DNA from 2 places in the Cronobacter condimenti 1330 genome. Region 2 is predicted to be linked to the other one. Evidence: predicted binding sites of a transcription regulator. Region 2 holds the regulator's gene; the other holds the start of a gene.
What was found. Region 2 encodes CRP, which controls carbon source genes, mostly activating them, when cyclic AMP is high. Its sites were predicted from a motif close to ATGTGANNNNNNTCACAT; they were not measured.
Positions count from the first base shown of each region.

Region 1: a site for CRP is predicted at 2,974-2,991, ahead of epd (erythrose-4-phosphate dehydrogenase). Genes of this name have one in related genera too.

Region 1 is NZ_CP012264.1:3,558,626-3,563,850, reverse strand. It holds gene tkt (transketolase) at 1-1,652, shown strand, start outside; gene AFK62_RS16235 (ADP-ribosylglycohydrolase family protein) at 1,705-2,832, opposite strand; gene epd (erythrose-4-phosphate dehydrogenase) at 3,184-4,203, shown strand; gene pgk (phosphoglycerate kinase) at 4,279-5,225, shown strand, end outside.
Region 2 is NZ_CP012264.1:3,987,185-3,992,409, reverse strand. It holds gene AFK62_RS18385 (YccS/YhfK family putative transporter) at 1-1,563, opposite strand, end outside; gene crp (cAMP-activated global transcriptional regulator CRP) at 1,629-2,261, opposite strand; gene AFK62_RS18375 (OsmC family protein) at 2,571-2,975, shown strand; gene AFK62_RS18370 (phosphoribulokinase) at 3,062-3,931, opposite strand; gene AFK62_RS18365 (YheU family protein) at 3,980-4,198, opposite strand; gene AFK62_RS18360 (hydrolase) at 4,199-5,215, opposite strand.

The sequences.
Region 1 (5,225 bases), 430 kb from region 2:
GGCCGCTCGGGCAGGGCATCGCGAACGCTGTCGGTATGGCTATTGCCGAACGCACGCTGGCGGCGCAGTTCAACCGTCCGGGACATGACATTGTTGACCATTACACCTACGCCTTTATGGGCGACGGTTGCATGATGGAAGGCATCTCCCACGAAGTTTGCTCCCTGGCCGGTACGCTGGGTCTTGGTAAACTGGTAGCGTTCTACGACGACAACGGCATCTCTATCGACGGCCACATTGAAGGCTGGTTCACTGACGATACCGCGAAACGCTTTGAAGCCTACGGCTGGCACGTTGTGCGTGGCGTTGACGGTCACAACGCAGATTCCATTAAACGCGCTATCGAAGAAGCACGTTCCGTTACCGACAAACCGTCTCTGCTGATGTGCAAAACCGTCATCGGTTTCGGTTCGCCGAACAAAGCTGGTACGCACGACTCCCACGGCGCGCCGCTGGGCGAGGCTGAAGTCGCAGCGACCCGCGAGCAACTGGGCTGGAAATACGAACCATTTGTTATCCCGCAGGAAATTTACGCGCAGTGGGATGCCAAAGAGATGGGCCAGGTAAAAGAAAGCGCCTGGAACGAAAAATTCGCTGCCTACACGAAAGCGTTCCCGCAGGAAGCGGCTGAATTCACCCGTCGTATGAAAGGCGAAATGCCGTCCGACTTTGCGGCTAAAGCGCAGGCGTTCATTGCTAATCTGCAGGCAAACCCGGCGAAAATCGCCAGCCGTAAAGCGTCTCAGAATGCCATCGAAGCTTTCGGCAAACTGCTGCCGGAATTCCTGGGCGGCTCTGCTGACCTCGCCCCGAGCAACCTGACTATCTGGTCTGGTTCTAAAGCTATTAATGAAGATGCTGCGGGCAACTACATTCATTACGGCGTGCGCGAATTCGGTATGACCGCTATCGCGAACGGTATTGCGCTGCACGGCGGTTTCCTGCCATACACCTCGACTTTCCTGATGTTCGTGGAATATGCCCGTAACGCAGTACGTATGGCGGCGCTGATGAAACAGCGTCAGGTGATGGTTTATACCCACGACTCGATCGGTCTTGGCGAAGATGGCCCGACTCACCAGCCTGTTGAACAGCTGGCGGCCCTGCGCGTGACCCCGAACATGAGCACATGGCGTCCGTGTGACCAGGTAGAATCTGCCGTGGCGTGGAAATACGCTGTTGAGCGTCACGATGGCCCGACCGCGCTGATTTTCTCCCGTCAGAACCTGGCGCAGCAGCCGCGTAGCGAGCAGCAACTGGCGGATATCGCCCGTGGCGCGTACGTTCTGAAAGATTGCGACGGCCAGCCGCAGCTGATCTTCATCGCGACCGGTTCAGAAGTTGAACTGGCGGTTGCCGCAGCCGATAAACTGGCAGCGGAAGGCGTGAAAGCCCGCGTGGTCTCTATGCCGTCCACCGACGTGTTCGACAAACAGGATGCGGCATACCGCGAAGCCGTGTTGCCGAAAGCGGTGAGCGCGCGCGTAGCGATTGAAGCGGGTATCGCTGATTACTGGTTCAAATATGTTGGCCTGAACGGCGCGGTAGTGGGCATGACCACCTTCGGGGAATCGGCCCCGGCTGAGCAGCTGTTTGAAGAGTTCGGCTTTACCGTAGATAACGTAGTAAGCCAGGCGAAAGCGATTCTGTAATCGTTCGCCACTGATGAAAACGGGAGGCCACTGGCCTCCCTTTTTTTTGGTCTCAGTCGCCCGGATATTTTTCGCGTAACGCACGGGCAGTCGGCGTGTCGTCATAGTCTGAAATCTGCCAGTCGCGGTACGCCAGCAGATCGTCTGCCATTTCCTGAATCACCGCGTTGAGTTCAAGCCGCGTCTGCCAGTGCTCGGGAATTGCCGTCAGGCCATACATCGCGCCCAGCAGATTGCCGGCAATCGCGCCAGTGGAATCGGAATCGCCGCTGTGATTCACCGCCATCAAGACGCCCTCTTCAAACGAGCGGGCGCGCAGCGCGCAATAAACCGCGATGGCGAGCGCTTCTTCCGCGACCCAGCCTTCGCCGAGTGCGCTAACAGGCTCTTCAGCTGAGCGCGGCGAACCGGCAAGCTCGCGGGCACGTTCAAGCACACGCCGCGTTTCGTCATGGCCGGGTGCACGGACTAACAATGCGACTGCACCATCCAGGGCTGTCTCCAGCGGTACGTCCTTAACGAGCTGGAAAATCAATGCCGCCAGCACACCGCCGGTAAGATACCCGGTCGGATGACCGTGCGTGAGTGCCGCAAGCTGGCAGCCGGTATCAAACGCGGCCTGCAGGCCATCTTGTTCAGGGTATCGCACATAAAACAGGCCTACTGGCCCTACGCGCATCACACCGCCGCACCCTTTGCTATGGTTACGGGCAGGCTCCCCGAAAGCACGCATTTCGCGCAGCGCGGTGAGGCAAGTCGCACCCGGCGCGCGTGGATGGAAGAGGGCCTCGTGGCGGATTAGCCAGCCAGAAAGCGAGGCCGTATCCAGCAGATCGTGTCGGTTGCGCTCGCCCTGCGTCAGTAGCCAGCGCAAATAAGCATGGGCAGTGACGGACGTGAACGCCGGGCCGATGCCGCGCACAGACGCGCGTGTCCACGCTCGTAGTAACCCTTCGGCGGTAAACAATGTCATCTGGGTATCGTCGGTGATTTTACCTTTTCCGCCCCAGGCGTGTTCGTAATCCTTTACGCCTGGCGCGCCGTAGCGCGTGATAATTTCCGACAGGCTCAAAAATTCAACCGGACCGCCAAGCGCATCCCCCACCGCGCCGCCGAGCAGGCAGCCGCGAAAACGTGCGCGTAGATTCGGTACGTTTTCGTACTGTTCTGGATACGTCATCTTTTTCCCTTTGTTAACGTGAAGCGATGCCCATTTCAGGAAGAGGGCATGCTGCGTAACCCTTACTTTCTCGCAGGATGCGTACTTTTTCATCCGTTATCGAAAATCAAACGTGTAACTATGGAATTTATTCCGGAAAAAATGTGATGCAGGTCAGAAGTTGGTTTCATTTCGCTGCGTTATCATTCCTTTTATTCCATGTTTCGCTTATTCTTGCTGAAGCGTTTCAGTCGAATGATTGTTCGACAATCCATCAAACGGTTGTAGTTTGTGACGGGCGAGGATTCCCCTGGAAAGGCGGCTGCATTACTCTGTCGGCCTCTTCATAACCGGGATTCTGGCAGGAGATATATGACCTTACGCGTAGCGATTAATGGCTTCGGTCGCATCGGGCGCAACGTAGTTCGTGCGTTGTATGAGTCCGGCCGTCGCGCGGAAATCAGTGTGGTCGCCATTAATGAACTGGCCGACGCAGCGGGCATCGCGCATTTACTGAAGTATGACACGAGTCATGGCCGCTTCGCGTGGGATGTTCGCCAGGAAGGAGAGCAGCTCTGGATTGGCAATGATGTGATCCGTCTGCTGCATGAGCCTGAGATCCCAGCGCTCCCCTGGAAAGCGCTGAATGTCGACGTTGTGCTTGATTGCACCGGGGTGTATGGCAGCCGCGCCGATGGCATCGCCCATCTGGAAGCGGGCGCACGAAAGGTCCTTTTCTCACATCCTGGCGGCAATGACCTCGACGCAACGGTTGTTTACGGCGTCAACGAAGATGCGCTGCGCGCGGAGCATCGAATCATTTCTAACGCCTCCTGCACGACCAACTGCATTATTCCCATCATTAAGCTGCTTGACGACGCGTTCGGGATTGAATCCGGCACCGTGACGACCATTCATTCTGCAATGCACGATCAACAGGTTATCGATGCCTATCATCCGGATTTGCGCCGCACACGGGCGGCGAGTCAGTCCATCATTCCGGTCGATACTAAGCTTGCAGCGGGTATAACGCGTATTTTTCCTAAATTTCATGACCGTTTTGAGGCTATTGCCGTGCGCGTGCCTACTATTAACGTGACGGCGATTGATTTAAGCGTGACGGTGCAAAAAGCAGTAAAAGCCCATGAAGTCAACCTGTTGCTGCAAAAAGCGGCACAGGGTGCATTTCATGGTATAGTTGACTATACGGAATTACCGTTGGTCTCAACAGATTTTAACCACGATCCACACAGCGCCATTGTGGACGGCACCCAAACAAGGGTGAGTGGAGCGCACCTGATTAAAACGCTGGTCTGGTGCGATAACGAATGGGGCTTCGCTAACCGGATGCTCGACACCACGTTAGCGATGGCAGCTATTGGTTTCAGGTAAGGTGTCCTGCGTTACTGCTTTCGGGCTGTACATAGGGCATCTGCAAAACTTTAAGAATCAACGAGAGGATTCACCATGTCTGTAATTAAGATGACCGATCTGGATCTGGCAGGTAAACGCGTTCTGATCCGTGCCGATCTCAACGTTCCGGTAAAAGAGGGTAAAGTTACCTCTGATGCGCGTATCCGCGCGTCTCTGCCGACCATCGAACTGGCTCTGAAACAGGGCGCTAAAGTGATGGTGACCTCCCACCTGGGTCGCCCGACCGAAGGCGAATACAACGAAGAATTCTCTCTGCTGCCGGTAGTGAACTACCTGAAAGACAAACTGAACGCGCCGGTTCGTCTGGCGAAAGATTACCTCGACGGCGTTGAAGTTGCTGAAGGCGAGTTGGTGGTTCTGGAAAACGTTCGCTTTAACAAAGGCGAGAAGAAAGACGACGAAACGCTGTCCAAAAAATACGCCGCGCTGTGTGACGTATTTGTCATGGATGCGTTTGGTACCGCGCACCGCGCGCAGGCATCCACCCATGGCGTAGGTAAATTCGCTGATGTGGCATGCGCAGGCCCGCTGCTGGCAGAAGAACTGGACGCGCTGGGTAAAGCGCTGAAAGAGCCGGCTCGACCGATGGTCGCCATCGTTGGTGGTTCTAAAGTTTCTACCAAACTGACCGTGCTGGATTCCCTGTCTAAAATCGCTGACCAGCTGATCGTCGGCGGCGGCATCGCTAACACCTTCGTTGCAGCCCAGGGCCACAACGTGGGTAAATCCCTGTACGAAGCCGATCTGGTTGATGAAGCTAAGCGTCTGCTGACCACCTGCGATATCCCGGTCCCGACTGATGTTCGCGTGGCGACTGAGTTCTCTGAAACCGCGCCGGCTACCCTGAAATCTGTTTCTGATATCAAAGACGAAGAGCAGATTCTGGATATGGGTGACGTTTCCGCTGAAAAACTGGCTGAAATCCTGAAAAACGCCAAAACTATTCTGTGGAACGGCCCGGTTGGTGTGTTCGAATTCCC
Region 2 (5,225 bases):
CAGGGCGTCATGCGCATTCTGTCGCAGCAGGCCGCTTTGCCACTGCGGCCAAAGCCAGACCATACCGCCGAAGGCGATAAGGCAACCCGTCAGCGTGTCTATCAGGCGCGCCACGATGTACTGTTCGCCGTTCAGCGTCAGAAGTTGTAGCGAATAGACCGCCGTCACGGTAAAGCCGATCATCGCCCAGCCGTAGTTGCGCCGGATGATGAGATAACTGATGAGCGTCACCAGCAGCATGCCGAGCAGCGTATAGCCCTGTGGCACCTTCAGGTGAAGCGTAATGCCCGCGATAATCAACCCCGCCAGCGTCCCGCCCGCACGATGCAGAATGCGCACGCGCGTCGCGCCATAGCCGTTTTGCGTCACGAACAGAACCGTCATCAGGATCCAGTAGGGTTTTGGCAGCTGAAACACGCTCGCCAGCAGACCGGCCGCCGCCAGCATTACGCCCAGTCGCGCCGAAGTGCGTAGCGCGGCGGATTTGAGCGACAAATAGCTTTTCAGGGCAGGTAACAGCGGCAAACGTCGCTGGCCGCTGTCCATCATGTCGCGGGCATAAAGCGGACGCTGGGTGCGCAGCACGCGTGCGATACGGCTGAAGTGATATTCGCAGAACTGTCCGACGGGGTTATCCGGGTGCTGGCGGGCGATTTTCGCCAGCGCCGCGACCTGTTTATCCATTGAAAAGCGGTGCGAATAGCGGTGATAAAGAATGTCGTCTGAGAGCGTGCGAAGACGCGTGGCCACGGTCTGGGCTGTCCAGCGCAGCACTTCTTCGGCGTGGCTGCGCTCCACCAGTTTTTGTACTTCGCCTGGCTGATGCAGCGAGACCGAAATATGCTCCTGAAGATCGAGCGCCACCTGAAACGAGCGCAGCAGGCGCTTGTAACCGTTCTGCCGGGTAGCTGCCAGCATCTGCAACTGCTGATAACACTGGCTTATCTGATCCACCACTTTTTGCTGATGCACCAGCAGCGGCGGTAGCGCCTGTTCCGGGTCGGTGTGGCGCGTCAGCAGACTGTATTTTGCTTCGCAGTAGTCGGCGAGGCTTTTATAAATCAGGCTTAGCGACTCACGCAGCGGCTGCTCGCGCCACAGCCAGAACCAGAAGCCGTTGAACGCGCCGTACCAGAGCGTGCCAAGGATATAGAGCAGCATCGGCTGCCAGACGGGCATATTCCCGGCGAGACTTAGGGTGAAAATGGCGGCGATGAGCGACGCGGGCAGCAGGCGCGCGTGAAGCGGGCTGATTTCCGCCGTGACGCCAAGCAACAGCGCCAGCATCAGCAAAATAAGCGGCAGCGGCACCGCCTGTAGCAGCAGAAACTGTACCGCAAGACTACTAAGCGCGAAGAGCGAGGCGCCGATGATAAGGCGTTTGAAAAAACGTTTATGCGGGGTGTCGAGACCAGCGATGTTGCAGCAGGCGGGCACCAGTGAGAAGAGTAATCCCTGTTGTAAGTGGCCCAGCATCAACCCGACCGCCACCGGCAGGCTTAAGATCAGTGTTTGCCGCAAAGCGTAATTGATTTCAGGGTGATAGATAAGACGACGCCACATAGGGGAGAAGTATAGAAACAAAAACGGCGTGTTACCGAAGCGACACGCCGTTTTTTTCAGGAACCTTAGCGGGTTCCGTAAACCACGATAGTTTTCCCGTGCGCGGAGATCAGGTTCTGATCTTCAAGCATTTTCAGGATACGGCCCACGGTTTCGCGGGAGCAGCCCACGATCTGACCGATTTCCTGACGGGTGATTTTGATCTGCATGCCGTCCGGATGGGTCATGGCGTCCGGCTGTTTTGCGAGATTCAGCAGCGTCTGCGCGATGCGGCCTGTCACGTCGAGGAACGCCAGGTTACCGACTTTTTCAGAGGTGACCTGCAGACGACGCGCCATCTGTGAGGAGAGACGCATCAGAATATCCGGGTTTACCTGAATCAGCTGACGGAATTTTTTATAAGAGATCTCAGCCACTTCACAGGCAGTTTTAGCGCGAACCCAGGCGCTGCGTTCCTGACCTTCCTCGAACAAACCCAGTTCGCCGATGAAGTCTCCCTGATTCAGGTACGAGAGGATCATCTCCTTGCCCTCTTCATCTTTGATCAACACTGCCACTGAGCCTTTGACGATGTAATACAGCGTCTCCGCTTTTTCACCCTGGTGAATCAGCGTGCTCTTAGATGGATATTTATGAATGTGGCAATGAGACAAGAACCATTCAAGAGTCGGGTCTGTTTGCGGTTTGCCAAGCACCATGCGCGGTTATCCTCTGTTTTAAACTGGCTCCAAAGACAGGGCGCGTAACCCCTGTCTGGCTTTGCAATCATCATCTTCCCGCGTCCAGGGAAGTTGGCTGTCCGTGGACGTCGCAGCCGATAAATTGTCTTCTCCTCTGCATACATGCGTAACATCAATGTATCGCCGCTGCATCCAGACTGTTTTAGCATAGCTTTTATCAGGTGTCTCCTGTTGTCTCGTTTCAGCTTGACGCAGGTCGCCTTCCATTGCCTCTGACGACGCGCCCGCGTAATCTGTCAGGAAAATGAATGCCCTGGAGTGATAATCATGCATGCACGAGTGAAATGGGTGGAAGGCTTAACCTTCCTGGGTGAGTCCGCATCCGGCCACCAGATTCTGATGGACGGCAACTCCGGCGACAAAGCGCCGAGCCCGATGGAAATGGTGCTGATGGCCGCTGGCGGTTGCAGCGCGATTGACGTGGTTTCTATTCTGCAAAAAGGCCGTCACGACGTGACCGATTGTGAAGTGAAGCTGACCTCTGAGCGTCGCGAAGAAGCGCCGCGTCTGTTCACACATATCAATCTGCATTTCGTGGTGACGGGCAAGGCCCTGAAAGAGGCGGCGGTCGCGCGTGCGGTGGATCTGTCGGCGGAGAAATATTGCTCGGTCGCGTTGATGCTCGGTAAAGGCGTAGATATCACGCACTCTTACGAAGTTATCGAAGGGTAATGGCGCGGCGGGCGGCGCTTCGCTGACCCGTTCACACGCTAACTGTCTTTGTAGGCCCGGTAAGCGCAGCGCCACCGGGCATGATCTCAGTCGATCTGCTTGCCTTCCATCAGTCGTTGCACCAGCGGCAACATAATTAACTCCATCGCCAGCCCCATTTTCCCGCCCGGCACCACTAGCGTATTGATGTGGGAAATAAACGAACCCTGCAGCATCGCAAGCAGCCACGGGTAGTCAATATTATCCAGATTACGGAAATGGATGACGACGAAGCTTTCATCAAGCGACGGGATGCCTTTGGCGGCAAACGGGTTGGACGTATCCACTGTCGGCACGCGCTGGAAGTTGATATGCGTACGAGAGAACTGTGGCGTGATGTAGTTGATGTAATCCTCCATCGAACGCACGACAGAGTCCATCACCGCCTCGCGGGAATGGCCGCGCTCGCTGGTATCGCGGATCATCTTTTGTATCCACTCCAGGTTGACGATAGGCACCACGCCCACCAGCAAATCCACATGTTTCGCCACGTCGTTTTGCGGAGTTACCACGCCGCCATGTAGCCCTTCGTAGAACAACACGTCTGTCGGTTCCGGCAGCGGTTGCCACGGCGTAAACGTGCCTGGCACCTGATTCCACGGCACTGCCTCATCGTAGGTGTGCAGGTATTTGCGCGACTGCCCTGTACCGGTCAGGCCGTACTCGACAAAAGTTTGCTCCAGCAGGCCGAAGTCGTTCGCTTCCGGGCCGAAATAGCTAATGTGACGGCCCAGATCGCGCGCTTTACGGATAGCCATGTCCATTTCGGGGCGCGTGTAGCGATGGAAGCTATCGCCTTCGACCTCGGCGGCGCGCAGGTTTAATTGTGCAAAGATTTTACGAAACGCGAGGCTGGTAGTGGTGGTTCCCGCGCCGCTGGAGCCCGTGACAGCGATGACCGGATGTTTGGCAGACATAGCGAGACAACTCCCTGAAGCGGCGGGGCAAGGCTCCGCCTGGCAAGATTAACCGCGAAACTGCGAGCGCGGCATGATATTGACCGTTTCGTGCAGTTCGGACCACACCAGAACGGCTTCGCCGCTTTGCAACTGACGCCGCACATCGGCGACCTTTTGCTCAAGCGAGCGTTCATGTTCACCATAATCGGTGCCTTCGCGCAAGACGAAGGCTTCAATCAGGCGATCCAGCGTCTCAGGGTCGACTTCTTGCCAGGGAATGATCATTTATCGGTCCAGATAAGGGGTTAACCAGTCAGGAATGCGCTGTTCCAGCCACATTTTCGGCTGGCGCAGCGTGCCGCCGACGAAACCCACGTGACCGCCATGTTCCGTCAGCTGATATTCAATATTAGCAGGCAGCGTGGTGATATCGGGGATCACGTGATGATCCATAAACGGGTCATCTTTGGCGTGAATGATAAGCGTCGGACGCGTGATAGCAGTGAGCCGCGGCAGGGCGCTGCACTGGCGATAGTAATCCACTGCGTCGGTAAAACCGTGGATTTTCGACGTGATCAAATCGTCAAAGTCACGCAGGCGTCGCAGGCGTTTAAGCTGGGTCAGATCAACCGGCAGCGTGCCGGGCCAGGCTTTCAGCTTGCGAGTGGCGTTGGCTTTCAACAGATTCAGCAAGTAGAACTGATAGACGCGCGAAAAGCCTTTTTCCATATGGTTGCAGCAGTGTTCCAGCATAAACGGTGCGGAGACAATCACGCCTGCATTCAGCGGAAACGCGGCGTCTATCTCGGCCATCAGGCAACCGAGCATATTGCCGCCGAGCGAATAGCCTACGGCCGCCGTCGGCATGGTGCCGTAGCGCTCATCCAGCCAGCGCAGGAAAAAAGTGCCGTCTTCGGTTTCGCCCGAGTGATAGATACGCCCCAATTTGTTCGGCACGCCGCTACAGCCGCGGAAATGCATCACTACGCCAAGCCAGCCGCGCTGTTTCGCCGCATGAATAAGCCCATGGGCGTATGGGCTGTGCAGGCTGCCTTCCAGTCCGTGGAACACGACCAGACGCGGTTTATGGCGCGCCTGGTCCGGGTTTTCGCTAAAGGCCAGATCGACAAAATCGCCGTCCGGCAGCTCCAGCCGCTGCCAGTGCGGCTCAAACTGCAGGCGACGGCGCAGCACGCGCGGCAGCATGGTTTGCAGGTGTGGATTGCTTACCCCCGGCATCGGCTGAAAATGTGAGGAATCGGTGTTCAGTGCAGGGAGTTCTGCGGGCGTAATGTCGGTCATGGCACACTGT